2 regions of the Enterococcus raffinosus genome follow, and region 1 is predicted to be linked to the other one. Evidence: predicted binding sites of a transcription regulator. Region 1 holds the regulator's gene; the other holds the start of a gene.
The links. The regulator CtsR, encoded in region 1, represses protease genes until heat stress. The targets are predictions, from matches to a motif close to TTGGTCAAAAAAGGTCAAANA.
Positions count from the first base shown of each region.

Region 2: clpB (ATP-dependent chaperone ClpB) is a predicted target of CtsR. The motif match lies at 1,801-1,821, and genes of this name have one in related genera.

Region 1 is NZ_CP072888.1:2,989,720-2,997,793, forward strand. It holds gene J9537_RS14560 (peptidase U32 family protein) at 1-337, opposite strand, end outside; gene J9537_RS14565 (peptidase U32 family protein) at 351-1,265, opposite strand; gene J9537_RS14570 (ATP-dependent Clp protease ATP-binding subunit) at 1,371-3,869, opposite strand; gene J9537_RS14575 (CtsR family transcriptional regulator) at 3,875-4,342, opposite strand; tRNA gene J9537_RS14580 (tRNA-Pro) at 4,462-4,535, opposite strand; tRNA gene J9537_RS14585 (tRNA-Arg) at 4,552-4,625, opposite strand; tRNA gene J9537_RS14590 (tRNA-Leu) at 4,638-4,723, opposite strand; tRNA gene J9537_RS14595 (tRNA-Gly) at 4,746-4,817, opposite strand; tRNA gene J9537_RS14600 (tRNA-Thr) at 4,822-4,894, opposite strand; tRNA gene J9537_RS14605 (tRNA-Leu) at 4,913-4,994, opposite strand; tRNA gene J9537_RS14610 (tRNA-Lys) at 5,004-5,076, opposite strand; tRNA gene J9537_RS14615 (tRNA-Val) at 5,080-5,152, opposite strand; rRNA gene rrf (5S ribosomal RNA) at 5,159-5,274, opposite strand; rRNA gene J9537_RS14625 (23S ribosomal RNA) at 5,353-8,074, opposite strand, start outside.
Region 2 is NZ_CP072888.1:1,688,228-1,696,301, forward strand. It holds gene clpB (ATP-dependent chaperone ClpB) at 1-1,751, opposite strand, end outside; gene J9537_RS08280 (zinc-binding alcohol dehydrogenase family protein) at 2,054-3,064, shown strand; gene J9537_RS08285 (lysylphosphatidylglycerol synthase transmembrane domain-containing protein) at 3,125-4,159, opposite strand; gene pepT (peptidase T) at 4,259-5,488, opposite strand; gene J9537_RS08295 (Nif3-like dinuclear metal center hexameric protein) at 5,512-6,633, opposite strand; gene J9537_RS08300 (tRNA (adenine(22)-N(1))-methyltransferase) at 6,614-7,327, opposite strand; gene dnaI (primosomal protein DnaI) at 7,446-8,074, opposite strand, start outside.

The sequences.
Region 1 (8,074 bases):
CTTCTGTTGCACAAATTTCAATCAATGCCGGATCAGAAACAATGACTGCTGAAATACCGATATCTCTTAATTTTTTGAAAAACTCTCCTGCCCCTTCTTCATTTCCTTCATGCGTCACCATGTTCGCAGCTACATAAACCTTTGCGCCGTATTTATCAGCAAAAGCGACGCCTTCTTCCATCTCTTCAAATGAAAAATTCCCCGCACGAGAACGCAATCCATACGCATCCCCGCCAATATATACAGCATCCGCGCCATAATGAATCGCGGTTTTTAATTTTTCCAATGTCCCGGCTGGGGCTAAAACCTCTGGCCGTTTCAGTTTTCTCTCTGTCATGTTGCTCTTACTCCTATTTAATCGCTGTTGGGTCTAAATGGTAAAAACCAGTATCCATTCCTCGACCAACAGGATGATATTTTTGGATTTCTTGCTGCGCTTGGCTCATAGCGGCTTCATCCCAAGTTCCTGCTTCAATTGCTGTTTTTGCATCGGCAAAAATTTTCGCGATCGCGACAAAATCTGATCCCGGGGTAAATAATCCGTCAAGCTTCCAAGTTTGATAGCCTGTTTGAGCCAAGTCAGCCAATTCTTGAATTAAATTCAGATCATTGTCAGCAAAAATATGTGTGCCATGTTGATCTTCATAGATTGAATAATGCGTCTCTGCTTTTTTCGGCTCTGAAATAAACAATCCACGCTCTTTTGAAACTTCTTCTTTCTGATTTGTGTAATTGAAGTAATTATCCAATAATGGTCGTTTCGATTGATGGATGCAAGTAGCACCGTACACCAAGACTTCTACCGGAACCTCCACATGCTGACTCAAATGCTGCATTTCTTTAAACGGCACTTCCCGAGCCAAAACCGCACCGACCGCACCCTTTTTCTGCCAAAAATTGATTTGTCTGGCATTGGTCACCAATGTTTGTGCATCATAAATATAAGGCAGATCATACTCCTGCAATAAGTAAATCACACCCGTATCACCTACAACAACATGATCTGGTTGTACCTCTGCTAAAAATGCTAAATATTCTGGAATCTGTTTCATCTTGTCAGGATGCATGATCCCATTTACCGCGATGTTTACTTTTTTTCCCTGAGCATGCGCCTGCTCAATTAATGCTTTTTGTTCATCACGAGAAAAAGAATACGGCAATCGCAACCCATACGCCTCTTCCCCTATGTATAATGTATCCACGCCAGCAGCAAGTAATTCTTCGGCTTGCGCCATTGACTCTGCCGTCGCAATTAACTCAATCATGGTAGGTCCTCCTTTTAGACTTTCTCATACTATCACAGCTTCCAAAAGTTTCCAACTGACGACAGAAAAAAAGAGGAACACACCTAAGTGTCCTCCTCTGATTAACTAAACTTTTTCTGGAATTTTTTCTTCTTTAACATTTTTTACAGTCAAGGTGATTTTCCCCTTGCTTGCACCAATCGTTACCGCATCACCTAATTGAATTTGTCCTGACAATAACGCCTCAGCCAAGCGATCTTCAATTTCTTTCTGTAAAGCTCTGCGAATTGGCCGTGCACCGTATTCAGGATCGAATCCTACTTTTCCGATAACATCATAAGCCGCTGGTGTAATCTTCACTTGAATCTCATGTTCTTTCATGCGATCCAAAATGGAACGACTCATAATCTTCACAATCTCATGAATTTGTTCTTGATCTAAGGTTTTGAAGACTACGGTTTCATCAATTCTATTTAAGAACTCTGGACGGAAAGCCTTTTTCAGTTCTTCTAAAATTCGTTTTTCCATCGCTTGATGATCTTTCGTAATATCCTTCACGTTGAAACCAACATTTTTTTCCTCACGGATTTCAGTCGCACCAATATTTGAAGTCATGATCAAGATCGTATTGCGGAAATCAACCTTCCGACCTTTCGAATCTGTTAAATGACCATCATCTAAAACTTGTAATAAAATATTGAAGACATCTGGATGAGCCTTTTCAACCTCATCTAACAAAATAACTGAATAAGGTTTTTGACGAATTTTTTCTGTTAGCTGTCCACCTTCTTCATAACCAACATATCCTGGCGGTGAACCGATCAAACGACTCGTACTATATTTTTCCATATATTCAGACATGTCTACACGAATTAAAGCTTCTTCACTACCAAACATCGCCTCGGCTAACGCCTTCGCCAACTCTGTTTTCCCAACCCCTGTTGGTCCTAGGAACATGAATGAGCCAATTGGACGATTTGGATCTTTCAAGCCGCTTCGGGCCCGACGAATCGCGCGGGAAATGGCTTTGACCGCATCCTCTTGCCCGACCACTCTTTTATGCAAGACATTTTCTAAATCCAATAAACGTTGGCTCTCTTTTTTCTCTAACTGCTGTAAAGGAACCCCAGTCCATTGAGAAACCACAGCGGCAACATCTTCATCCGTGACTTGATCAAGATAGCCGTTTTCTTGTTTTGCTGCTTTAATTTTCGCTTGTTCCAAAACTTCCGCTAACTGCTTTTCTCGTAAACGCAAACGCGCTGCCGACTCGAAGTCTTGGTTTTGAATCGCCTTTTCTTTTTCAGTCACTAACTCTTGAACTTCTTCTTCTAACTCAGTAAGTTCAGAAACTTCATCCGTTGAATCTAAGCGGACTTTCGCAGAAGATTCATCCATTAAGTCAATCGCTTTATCTGGTAATTGACGTGAATTAATATATCTCACCGATAAAGAAACCGCTGCATGCAATGCTTCATCCGTAATTTCTACGCCATGATGCTCCTCATATCGAGGACGTAATCCCTTCAAAATCTCTTCAGCTTCTTCAGGTGTTGGCTCTTCTACCTGTACCCGAGCAAACCGCCGCTCTAAAGCAGAATCCTTTTCAATGTATTTCTGATATTCATCCAATGTCGTCGCACCAATCGTTTGCAGTTCACCACGTGCCAATGCAGGCTTCAAAATATTAGAAGCGTCAATCGCACCTTCAGCACCACCCGCACCAATCAATGTATGCAACTCATCAATAAACAAGATAATCTGACCATCATGGTAAATTTCATCAATTACTTTCTTCAACCGATCTTCAAATTCTCCACGGTATTTTGTTCCCGCAACAAGGGCCCCCATGTCTAGCATCATCAAACGCTTTCCACGCATATCCTCAGGAACATCACCAGAAATAATCCGCTGCGCCAAGCCTTCTACAATTGCCGTTTTACCAACACCAGGTTCTCCAACTAATACAGGATTGTTCTTAGTTCGACGACTCAAAATTTGTACGACTCGACGGACTTCGCTGTCTCTACCCACTACTGGATCTAATCGTTTTTCCCGCGCCAGTTTTGTTAAATCCCGCGCCAAACCATCTAAAGTAGGGGTGCCTTGGGAATTACTTTGAACAGGCTTAGCAGAGGCTTTCCTGCGTGTTCCAGTTCCTTGATTTGTATTTTGAGCTTCATTGACACCCATTTTCTTCAATAAAAGTTGTCGCATCTTAGGTAGACTCAAACCGAGATTAACTAGGATGTGAGAAGCCAAAATTTCATCATCACGTAATAGACCTAATAGAATATGTTCTGTACCTACCAATTTTGCATTGAAACGCTTCGCCTCATCATCCGCAAAAATCAAAATCTGTTTTGCTCTCGGAGAATAAGGAAGATATCCTCCTTCAGGATATGACTTAACTGAGCCGTAACCTGTCATATGCTCAATTTCTTCACGAATGTCATTCTCACTCGAATTCATTTGACGTAATGTCTTGCCCGCAATTCCTTGTTGTTCGATGACTAACGCTAGTAATAAATGCTCCGAACCAACCGAGCGGTGTTTAAAATATTTTGCTTCCTGTTGTGCAATCGCCAACACAGCTTTTGCGCGTTCTGTATACAGCTGATCCATATCCCTCACTCCTTTTTCTCATAACTTAAACGTTCCAAAAATCCATGCAGAATTCTCGCCCGTAGTCTATTTTCAATTTGACTGATACCAAGAACATTCTTCGATACTGCACTTAACATCAAGTTGCCTTCATTTTCAGTAATAATTTCTTCTTCAAATAATTTTTGAATAATCCCAAACGCATTCGCTTCCGAAATTTCATTTCCAAAAGAATCCATTAACTGTTCCAAAAAGTAGTGCTGATCAGAAATCTTAACTTTGCTTATTCGAATATAGCCGCCCCCACCTCGTTTGCTTTCAACCAAATAGCCCCGTTGAAAAGTAAAACGTGTATTGATCACATAATTTATTTGAGAAGGTACGCAATTAAAAAGCTGCGCCATCTCGGCTCTTCGAATTTCGATAATTTCACTATTTTCCAAAATATCTTTCAAGTAAGACTCGATCAAATCAGAGGTATTTCTGCTCATAATATCGCCTCCTATTGACTATTCCTGACCATAATTATATCGAATTTAACGCATGAAATAAAGGAGAACGCCTTTCTTTAATTAAGGATAAAAAAAAAGAAGGTTTTCACCTTCTTTTTTGATCGGGAAGACAGGATTCGAACCTGCGACACCTTGGTCCCAAACCAAGTACTCTACCAAGCTGAGCTACTTCCCGATAAACAAAAAAACTACGCGCCCAAGAGGAGTCGAACCCCTAACCTTTTGATCCGTAGTCAAACACTCTATCCAGTTGAGCTATGGGCGCATATCTATATTATGCCGAGGACCGGAATCGAACCGGTACGGTGATCACTCACCGCAGGATTTTAAGTCCTGTGCGTCTGCCAGTTCCGCCACCCCGGCGTTGTTCCCTGGTCTTCAGGAAAGCGGAAAACGGGGTTCGAACCCGCGACCCCCACCTTGGCAAGGTGGTGCTCTACCACTGAGCTATTTCCGCATGATGCCGGCTAAAGGACTTGAACCCTCGACCCTCTGATTACAAATCAGATGCTCTACCAACTGAGCTAAGCCGGCAACTACAAAAAAATAAAATGCGGGTGAAGGGACTTGAACCCCCACGCCGTAAGGCGCTAGATCCTAAATCTAGTGCGTCTGCCAATTCCGCCACACCCGCATATTCTTATGAGCCGTACAGGGCTCGAACCTGTGACCCTCTGATTAAAAGTCAGATGCTCTACCAACTGAGCTAACGGCTCATATGGAGGTTAACGGGTTCGAACCGCTGACCCTCTGCTTGTAAGGCAGATGCTCTCCCAGCTGAGCTAAACCTCCATGTTCGCGTGGCGACGTCCTAATCTCACAAGGGGCAACCCCTCACTACAATCGGCGCTAAGAAGCTTAACTTCTGTGTTCGACATGGGAACAGGTGTATCCTTCTCGCTATCGCCACCACACTGCTATTTACTTGAGTAAACTTCGTTCACTCAAAACTGGATCAGAAACGTTTTTAAACGACCGACAATCATTTTATTTTGGTTAAGTCCTCGATCGATTAGTATCAGTCCGCTCCGTACATCACTGCACTTCCACTTCTGACCTATCTACCTGATCATCTCTCAGGGATCTTACTTTCTTAAAGAAATGGGAAATCTCATCTTGAGGTGGGCTTCACACTTAGATGCTTTCAGCGTTTATCCCTTCCCTACATAGCTACCCAGCGATGCCTCTGGCGAGACAACTGGTACACCAGCGGTAAGTCCATCCCGGTCCTCTCGTACTAAGGACAGATCCTCTCAAATTTCCAACGCCCGCGACGGATAGGGACCGAACTGTCTCACGACGTTCTGAACCCAGCTCGCGTGCCGCTTTAATGGGCGAACAGCCCAACCCTTGGGACCGACTACAGCCCCAGGATGCGACGAGCCGACATCGAGGTGCCAAACCTCCCCGTCGATGTGGACTCTTGGGGGAGATAAGCCTGTTATCCCCAGGGTAGCTTTTATCCGTTGAGCGATGGCCCTTCCATGCGGAACCACCGGATCACTAAGCCCGACTTTCGTCCCTGCTCGACTTGTAGGTCTCGCAGTCAAGCTCCCTTGTGCCTTTACACTCTGCGAATGATTTCCAACCATTCTGAGGGAACCTTTGGGCGCCTCCGTTACTCTTTAGGAGGCGACCGCCCCAGTCAAACTGCCCATCTGACACTGTCTCCCACCACGATCAGTGGTGCGGGTTAGAGTGGTCATAACACAAGGGTAGTATCCCACCAGCGCCTCTGTCGAAACTAGCGTCCCGACTTCTACGGCTCCTACCTATCCTGTACATGTGGTACAAACACTCAATATCAAACTGCAGTAAAGCTCCATGGGGTCTTTCCGTCCTGTCGCGGGTAACCTGCATCTTCACAGGTACTAAAATTTCACCGAGTCTCTCGTTGAGACAGTGCCCAAATCGTTACGCCTTTCGTGCGGGTCGGAACTTACCCGACAAGGAATTTCGCTACCTTAGGACCGTTATAGTTACGGCCGCCGTTTACTGGGGCTTCAATTCGTACCTTCGCTTACGCTAAGCACTCCTCTTAACCTTCCAGCACCGGGCAGGCGTCAGCCCCTATACGTCATCTTTCGATTTTGCAGAGACCTGTGTTTTTGATAAACAGTCGCTTGGGCCTATTCACTGCGGCTGATCGTTAGATCAGCACCCCTTCTCCCGAAGTTACGGGGTCATTTTGCCGAGTTCCTTAACGAGAGTTCTCTCGCTCACCTTAGGATTCTCTCCTCGACTACCTGTGTCGGTTTGCGGTACGGGCCATTGTTTTCTCACTAGAAGCTTTTCTCGGCAGTGTGACATCAGGAACTTCGGTACTATTATTTCCCTCCCCATCACAACTTGTCCTTAAAGACGTAAGCATTTGACTCACATCAAGACTTATTGCTTGGACAGACATTTCCAATCGTCTGATTCCTTAGCCTCCTGCGTCCCTCCATTGCTCAAACAAAAACAACGGGTACAGGAATATCAACCTGTTATCCATCGCCTACGCCTTTCGGCCTCGGCTTAGGTCCCGACTAACCCTGGGCGGACGAGCCTTCCCCAGGAAACCTTAGTCATTCGGTGGACAGGATTCTCACCTGTCTTTCGCTACTCATACCGGCATTCTCACTTCTAAGCGCTCCAGCAGTCCTCACGATCTACCTTCAACGCCCTTAGAACGCTCTCCTACCAACACACCTATTGGTGTGTTCCACAGCTTCGGTAAACTATTTAGCCCCGGTACATTTTCGGCGCAGGGTCACTCGACTAGTGAGCTATTACGCACTCTTTAAATGGTGGCTGCTTCTAAGCCAACATCCTAGTTGTCTGTGCAACCCCACATCCTTTTCCACTTAATAGTTATTTGGGGACCTTAGCTGGTGGTCTGGGCTGTTTCCCTTTCGACTATGGATCTTATCACTCACAGTCTGACTCCCAGAGATGAATGGATGGCATTCGGAGTTTATCTGAATTCGGTAACCCGAGATGGGCCCCTAGTCCAAACAGTGCTCTACCTCCATCATTCTTACTCTGAGGCTAGCCCTAAAGCTATTTCGGAGAGAACCAGCTATCTCCAAGTTCGTTTGGAATTTCTCCGCTACCCACACCTCATCCCCGCACTTTTCAACGTACGTGGGTTCGGTCCTCCAGTGCGTTTTACCGCACCTTCAACCTGGACATGGGTAGATCACATGGTTTCGGGTCTACGACCACTTACTCATTCGCCCTATTCAGACTCGCTTTCGCTGCGGCTCCGTCTTTTCAACTTAACCTCGCAAGTAATCGTAACTCGCCGGTTCATTCTACAAAAGGCACGCTATCACCCATTAACGGGCTCTAACTTGTTGTAGGCACACGGTTTCAGGATCTATTTCACTCCCCTTCCGGGGTGCTTTTCACCTTTCCCTCACGGTACTGGTTCACTATCGGTCACTAGGGAGTATTTAGCCTTGGGAGATGGTCCTCCCGGATTCCGACGGAATTCCTCGTGTTCCGCCGTACTCAGGATCCTCCTAGGTGCCAGTCAAATTTTGTCTACGGGGCTTTTACCCTTTCTAGCAGACCTTTCCAGGTCCTTCGACTATCTCACTGGACTACCATATCGGAGTCCTACAACCCCAAGAGGCAAGCCTCTTGGTTTGGGCTTTTCCCGTTTCGCTCGCCGCTACTCAGGGAATCGATTTTTCTTTCTCTTCCTGCAGGTACTTAGATGTTTCAGTT
Region 2 (8,074 bases), 1.3 Mb from region 1:
CTCACAGCATCCACAGCTTCATCCTGGCCAATCACACGACGGTGCAGTGTACTATTTAAACTTAGTAATTTTTCACGTTCACCTTCTACTAATTTGGTAACAGGAATACCTGTTAAACGTCCAACTACTTGTGCAATTTCATTTTCTGTTACTGATTCCTGAACCATTTTGATATCATTTTTCTGATTTTTCGCTTCCAATTCGGCTAATTCTTTTTCTAGATTTGGAATCGTGCCATGACGTAGAACTGCAGCACGCTCTAAGTCATAATTGTTTTCTGCATCTTCCAACTCATGTTTTGCCTGATCGATTTCTGCACGTTTATTAGAAACCACATTGACTTCTTCTTTTTCAGTCTCCCATTGCAATTTCATCGCATTCGTTTCTTCACGAAGGTCAGCCAATTCTTCCTGCAAGTTTTCTAGTCGTTTTTTGCTTGCGTCGTCGCTTTCTTTTTTTAATGCCGCTTCTTCAATTTCTAGTTGCATTAAACGTCGCGTCACTTGGTCCAGTTCAGTCGGCATAGAGTTCATTTCAACACGAATACTAGCGCTCGCTTCATCCACTAAATCAATCGCTTTATCTGGTAAGAAACGATCTGTAATATATCGATCTGACAATGTTGCTGCAGCTACTAATGCATTATCATGAATATTTACACCATGATGGATTTCGAAGCGTTCTTTTAAACCGCGCAATATACTGATCGTATCCTCAACGGTGGGTTCTTTCACTAAGACCTTCTGAAAGCGGCGTTCTAAAGCTTTATCCTTTTCCATGTATTGACGATATTCGTCTAATGTAGTCGCACCAATCAAATGTAGTTCGCCACGCGCCAACATTGGTTTTAAAATATTTCCAGCGTCCATACTGCCTTCTGTTTTTCCGGCGCCAACAATATTATGAATTTCATCGATAAAGAGTAAAATGCGCCCATCTGATTTTTTTACTTCTTTTAGAACGGCCTTTAATCGTTCTTCAAATTCACCACGAAATTTCGCACCAGCGATTAAGGAGCCCATGTCCAAAGAAAAAACTGTTTTATCCTTAAGATTTTCTGGAACATCCTTCCGAACGATACGCTGCGCTAATCCTTCTACAATAGCTGTTTTTCCTACACCAGGTTCGCCGATCAAAACAGGATTATTTTTGGTTTTTCGCGAAAGAATACGAATCACATCGCGAATTTCTTCATCGCGACCAATGATAGGGTCTTGCTTGCCGTTTTTAACTTGCTGAACCAAATCAACTCCATATTTTTCTAACGCTTTATAAGTTTCTTCCTGATTTTGTGAAGTCACACGATCTCCTCCTCGCATCTCTTCAATATTTTTCTGTACTTCCTTTTCATTTAATCCTTGCTCATTCAAATATTTCGTCAAGGAGTAATTTTTTAATTTCATTAATGCTAATATGACGATTTCTGTTGATAAAAAATCATCTTGAAATTTGTCTCTAAGTTTATCTGCTTCATTTAATAAATTAAATAAATTTTGACTAAGGTTCTGTCCATACTGGACGTTTCCACCACTTATAGTTGGGTATTCATCCAATACTTTGTCTACTACTTGCTCAAATTGTTCAACATCAATACCCGCATCCGTATAAAAATTCCTGCCAAAGTGATTAGGCTGCAAAAATATCTTCCATACATGAGCAATATCAATTTCCTGATGATGTCTCGTAACAGCAATCTGCTGAGCTTCAGCAATCGCTTCTTGTAAAGTTGTCGTCATTTTTTCGATATTCATAAACATACCTCCGACATTATTAATGGTTTACAAATAATAGTATATACTTTTGGTCAGTAAAGGTCAAACTATTCACTCACTAAATTCAAAGTTTATTATTATGAAGAAAATCAAAATAATGCTACAATTCTTTCATTGCTAAATAGGAAACAGCTTGTCCGTCTTACTTATGAATTAGCTAATTTTATCTTTTTAAATGAGAGCTTCATTAAGTATAAGATTAGCTGTATGACTATACAACGTGAAAATCAAACTCATTTTTATTAAAAATGGGTACACAATTGGATAAGGAGAGTGATTCGATGATTTCTCGCGTAATCGGATTCGAAAAAGGTTTTCTGCTTTCAGAAGGGAACCATTTCGAAACGTACGAAGTAATGCTTCCTAAATTAAATAAGCTTGATCTGGTTGTAAAAAACTTAGCTGTTTCAATAAATCCTATTGACACAAAATTGAGACAAAGTGGCAAAGGAACTCCTCAACCCCATGTCTTAGGATTTGATAGTGTTGGCATTGTCACCCAACTAGGTAGCGATGTTAAAAATTTTGAGGTTGGAGATCGAGTGCTATTTGCCGGTACTACCAAAAGATTTGGCAGCTACAGCGAAAATCAAGTCGTTGACTCCCGAATCGTCGCAAAACTGTCAGGCGGCATTTCTACCGACGAAGCTGCAGCGTTGCCGCTAACCTTCATCACTGCTTATGAAATGCTATTTGAAAAAATGGAATTGATACCTGAGGAAGGTCAAAATAATGGCACAATCTTAATTATCAATGGCGCTGGAGGTGTTGGTTCGTTAGCGACGCAATTAGCAAAATGGGCTGGTCTAACTGTGATTACCACTGCCTCTCGTAAAGAAAGTAAAGAATGGTCTGAAAAAATGGGAGCTGATCACGTGATTGATCACCATAAAGACCTAACTAAACAATTAAGAAAGATTGGACATCCATCCTTGCCATACATATTAATTCTTCATTCGACAGATCGCTATTTTGAGGAAATGAGTGATTTACTGGAACCCTTTGGTCATCTCGGATCAATTGTAGGAGCAAATAAAGATGTAGATTTAACGAAATTAAAAAATAAATCTGGTAGTTTTGATTGGGAATATATGTTTGCTAAAACCGATTATGACTACAACATCGCTTCACAAGGAGCAATTTTAGCTTTACTTGTTCAGCTGATGAATGAGAAAAAGATCAAAAGTACGTTAACGAAGATTATTCCTGGTTTTTCTCCAGATGTTTTTTATCAAGCCCACCAATTTATTGAAGAAGATAAAATGATTGGGAAACTCGTCGTCCACTATTAAAATTTCAAAAGCTGTGTTTTTAGTTTCAAAGTATATAAAAAAGAAGTTAAACGAAAAGTATTAATCGTTAACTTCTTTTTTTGCTTCTTTAATTTCATGATTAATTTGCCGTTGCTTATTAATCAATACATAAATCATTCCAATTAGAAATGGCAATAAATATGTCGCATAACGATAAAGCAGCAGTGACGAAACTGCATCGACTTTTCCAACAACGTTGCGGAATAGGAGCACATAGACAAATTCAAAACCTCCGATTCCTCCTGGAGCTGGCAGTATGCCACCAATGATTACTGTAAAACTGATCAACGCCACGGTCAACCATAGATCAATCGAAGGACGATCGTGGACTAAAATAAAAAAGGGAAGCATATACCAGACAGCTAATTTCGCCATATTTGAACAAAACACACGGATCATTGCATTTTTGTCATGAATAAAAGTTTGGATGGCACCACGCAAAGAGTAAACCTGATTGTTCACCTGATCCACAATATCTCGCAACTTCTGCCTTTTGAATAGTCGATTACAGATCAATACCAAGAGAACTTGCGCATTAACATTTAAACTTAGCACTAGTAAAGTAGAAATAATCAATAACGTCACAAGAATACCAGCAAGAACCCAAAAAATCCCATTCGCAATATGCTGCTGAATCGCATCACTTTTTACGATTAAAAAGAACAACGCCCAGATCATTAAAGCAATTTTGTAAGTCACCATTCGTAAAGCACTGGTACCTGTTCCTTCTGAGTACCGTAAATCTTTTTTATGGTAATAAATGACTTCAGACACAATCGATCCAGTACCAAAAGTAATGACACGATAAAAAGTCGCATAAGCCGATGCAAAAAAACCATCGCGAACGGTAAATGCCGTATTAAATTCACCTGCAATATTTTTAATTGTATACCCTTCGATAAGTTGACTAATCAACCCTAATCCTGTGACACCTATAAGTACCGGCAATGAAGTTCTGCCTAGTTCAGTAAAAATATCACTTAACGAATCGCGGACCACAAAGATGATAATTCCAATCATAACAACAAACAACAAAATATTTAGAATCAATTTCCGATTGATCGATAACTTCATTTTTTAGCCTCATTTTTATCTTTATTGCTATAGCCTAACACATGCGAAAGAGCAAAAAAAGAAAAAGCTTCAAGTTTCCTCAAAGCTTTTTCAAAAAAACTATTTTGCATTGTTTTCTATGATCTTCACAATCACGTCAACTGCTTTTTCCATGGTTTGTAATGAGACAAACTCAAAGCGTCCATGCATGTTTTCAGCACCAGCAAAGATATTAGGTGTTGGAATCCCCATGAAAGAAATTTTAGACCCGTCAGTTCCGCCTCGAATGGGTTCGATAATTGGTGTTACACCAACTTCTTCCATCGCCCCCTTGGCTAGATCAATAACGCTCATGTCCTTTTCAATTATCTCACCCATATTATAGTATTGATCATACATGTTAATTTCTACTCGTTCTTGATCAAACTGACTATTCATTTTTGTTTGAAGCTCTAAAATCATTTGCTTGCGTTCTTCAAACTTCTCACGATCGTGATCTCGAATGATGTATGTCATTTTTGCCTCTTCAACATTCCCATCAAGGGCCAATAAGTGGAAGAATCCTTCACGTCCATCTGTTTTTTCAGGACGGTCACCTTCTGGTAATTGATTATGGAAATCAATGGCCATTTGTAAAGCGTTGATCATTGTATTTTTGGCCGTTCCTGGGTGAACATTTTTCCCATGCATAGTAATTTCAGCTTGTGCTGCACTAAATGTTTCATATTGCAATTCACCAATTGGACCACCATCCATTGTGTAAGCAAAATCTGTATTAAATTCTTTAACGTCGAATTTATCTGCACCAATTCCGATTTCTTCATCAGGACCAAAACCAACACGAACTTCCCCATGTTTGATTTCTGGATGATTGATTAAATATTCCATCGCAGTCATAATTTCAGCGATCCCTGATTTATCATCAGAACCAAGCAACGTAGATCCGTCAGTCGTAATCAATGTCTGGCCGGCATAGTTTTTCAAATTAGGAAAATCTTTTACATTTAGTGTATATTTTCCTTCTGCATCCAAGTTAATAGTAGATTCACCATCATAATTCTCAACAATTTGTGGATTTACCCCTTCAGCATTGAAATCTGCTGTATCCATGTGAGAGATAAAGCCAATCGTCCGTGCTTCCTTGTCAAGGTTACTTGGCAAAGTAGCGATCACATAGCCGTTATTTTCATTATAAGTAATGTCCTTCATCCCAATTTTTTCTAATTCTTTCATCAGCTCATGGGCAAAGGCTACCTGTGTTTGAGTTGTGGGTGTTGTGGTGCTTGTCGCATCAGAACGAGTTTCTGTCTTAACATAATCTAAAAAGCGCGGTAATAAATTTTCGTACATCTTACTCTCTCCTTTAATGCTATTTATTTAAATGAAAAAGGATTTGTGGACGTCTCTGATACTAAAAATTCAACATCCCAGTCTTCTTCATTTTTCCATTGGTTAAATAGAGTCACCATCTTTTCTTTGCAGAGCGACTCAATATAATGCCCTGGATCTATCACCAACATACCTGTTTCCTGCATATCGTGTGCAGTATGGTAATAAACATCACCGGTGATATAAACATCTGCATTCGCAGCTAGGGCCTCACGATAAAATTTCTCTCCACTTCCGCCGCAGATAGCTACTCGTTTGATACTCTCTTTGGCTGTACGGGGATAAACCACGCGCAAGCCTTCTAAGTTGAAAACTTTTTTCACTTTTTGAATAAACTCTTCTGTCGGTAGTGCTTCTTTTAATTCGCCAACGCGCCCAATTCCAAATTTTTCAGTTAAATTATCCAATTGATAAATATCATAAGCTGGTTCTTCATATGGATGGGCTTTTCCCATTGCAGCCACGATTTCTGTTTGTCTTGTTTCTGGAAAAATTACTTCTATTTTACTTTCCTGAACTTGCTCAGGAACATTCGCGGTACCAATTGTCGGTTGCGCGTCATCATTTGGTGTGAAACGTCCCGTGCCGTTTAATGTAAAAGATGTAGCATGATAGTTTCCTTGTATCCCCGCTCCAGCTTCCGCTAATACTTGACGCATCTTTTTTGCATCCGATTGAGGTATATAGACAGCAAGCTTTTTCATTTTAACGGTATGTGTATGGACAAGGTAGTCCGTATCAAAGACTTCTAAACCTTCGCAAAACCAATCATTCAGACCATTAGAAATGATGTCCATATTTGTATGAGCCGCATAAACAGCAATATCGTGCTTGATTAGGTCTGCATACATTTTCGTTTGTACATCATCTGTCGTTAACCGTGTAATTGCTCGGAAAATCGGTGGATGCTTCACAATTAATAAGTCAACTTTCTTGGCGATCGCTTCTTCAACAACTGCAGGGCGTACATCTAAGCTCATCATAATTCGATCAACATTCTTATTCAATGTACCTATATGAAGCCCTACTGGATCTCCATCTTCTGCTAACCACTCTGGACAATACTGCTTAAAACGCTGGATAAATTCACTTCCCTGCATCATCAAGTACCTCCTTGATCCATTCTATTTCTTGCGTAACCTCTTGGATTTTTTCTGCTACATCCTGATCGCTTTGCCGCAAACTCGCTAAAATTTTTTCGTTTTTTTCCAACTTGTGCTGCCATTTTTTCATAAAAATCGCATTTTTTTCTTTACGCAAAATAGGACCGAATAAAAGTTCTTTTCCCGAATATTCAGGTCTTTCTGTTCCTTTTTCAGCTACAATTATTTCATATACCTTATTGTTTTCTTCGATAATTGCTTCATCGATAATCAGATAGCTCTCGTCAAATAGCCATTGGCGTAATTGTCTTTCACCGACATTCGGTTGCAGGATAAGACGTTCTTTTCCAGACAATCGATGTTTCTCTTTTCCTCGCTGTAAAATGTCCCGAATCAATACGCCACCCATCCCACAAATCGTGATCGCATTAATCTGATCATCCAATTCTACTGCTTCCAATCCATCGGCTAGACGAACATCGATATTTTTATCTAGGCCATTTTTAGCCACCTGTTTTTTTGCAGATTTGTATGGACCAACAACAACTTCTCCAGCAATCCCAAAAGATATTTTATTTTGAAGCATTAAAGCTACTGGTAAATAAGCATGGTCCGAACCAATATCTGCTAAACGTGCATCTTGAGGTACAAACTCAGCCGCTTTTTGTAATCGAAGCGATAAATCTTTGGCATTCATTACTTTCACATCCTAAAATAGATTATAACACTCCTTAAAAAAAGCGCCCCTAAAAAAGAGCTAAATGATAGCGCTTTTTAATAGGGCGTTTCTCTTTTTCTAAGAATTTTTTCGTTTTTTAACCATTTCGGCGATTTTCGCCAATCACCCAAATTTCTTTACTTAAATATCGAACACGTTCCATGATACGCTTTGCCTTCAATGGCTCTTCGTCTCCCCGCTGCGTGACAGATAAATGTTCTTCCAATTGATCCATATTAAAATTAGAAGAAAAGAAGGTTGGCAATTGCTCTTGCATACGATGTTGCAAAATTACTCCTAGAACTTCGTCACGAATCCATGCACTCATAGAATCGGCGCCGATATCATCAATCATTAAAATTGGGGCTCTCTTCACCTCATCAAGCTTTGGTCCCACTCTGTCATTGGAAATGGCCTGCTTCATTTCACCAGCAAAGGTTGGAAAATGTAGCAGTGTTGTTTCGAAGCCTTTTACAGCGAGTTCATGGGCAACGGCCCCTAACAAATAAGTTTTGCCAACTCCGAAATCTCCTACTAAATACAATGCTTTATGAAACATTTTAGGGCTCGACTCATATTGATTAATGAAATCCAGTGAAGCTTCTAATGCCTCACTTCGTCCAGAAGTAACTTCAAAACTTCGTATTGAAGCCTTACGGATATCCTTCGGCATGTCTAATGAATTGACACGATTACGAATCTCTTCTTCACGTTTTAAACGAAGCA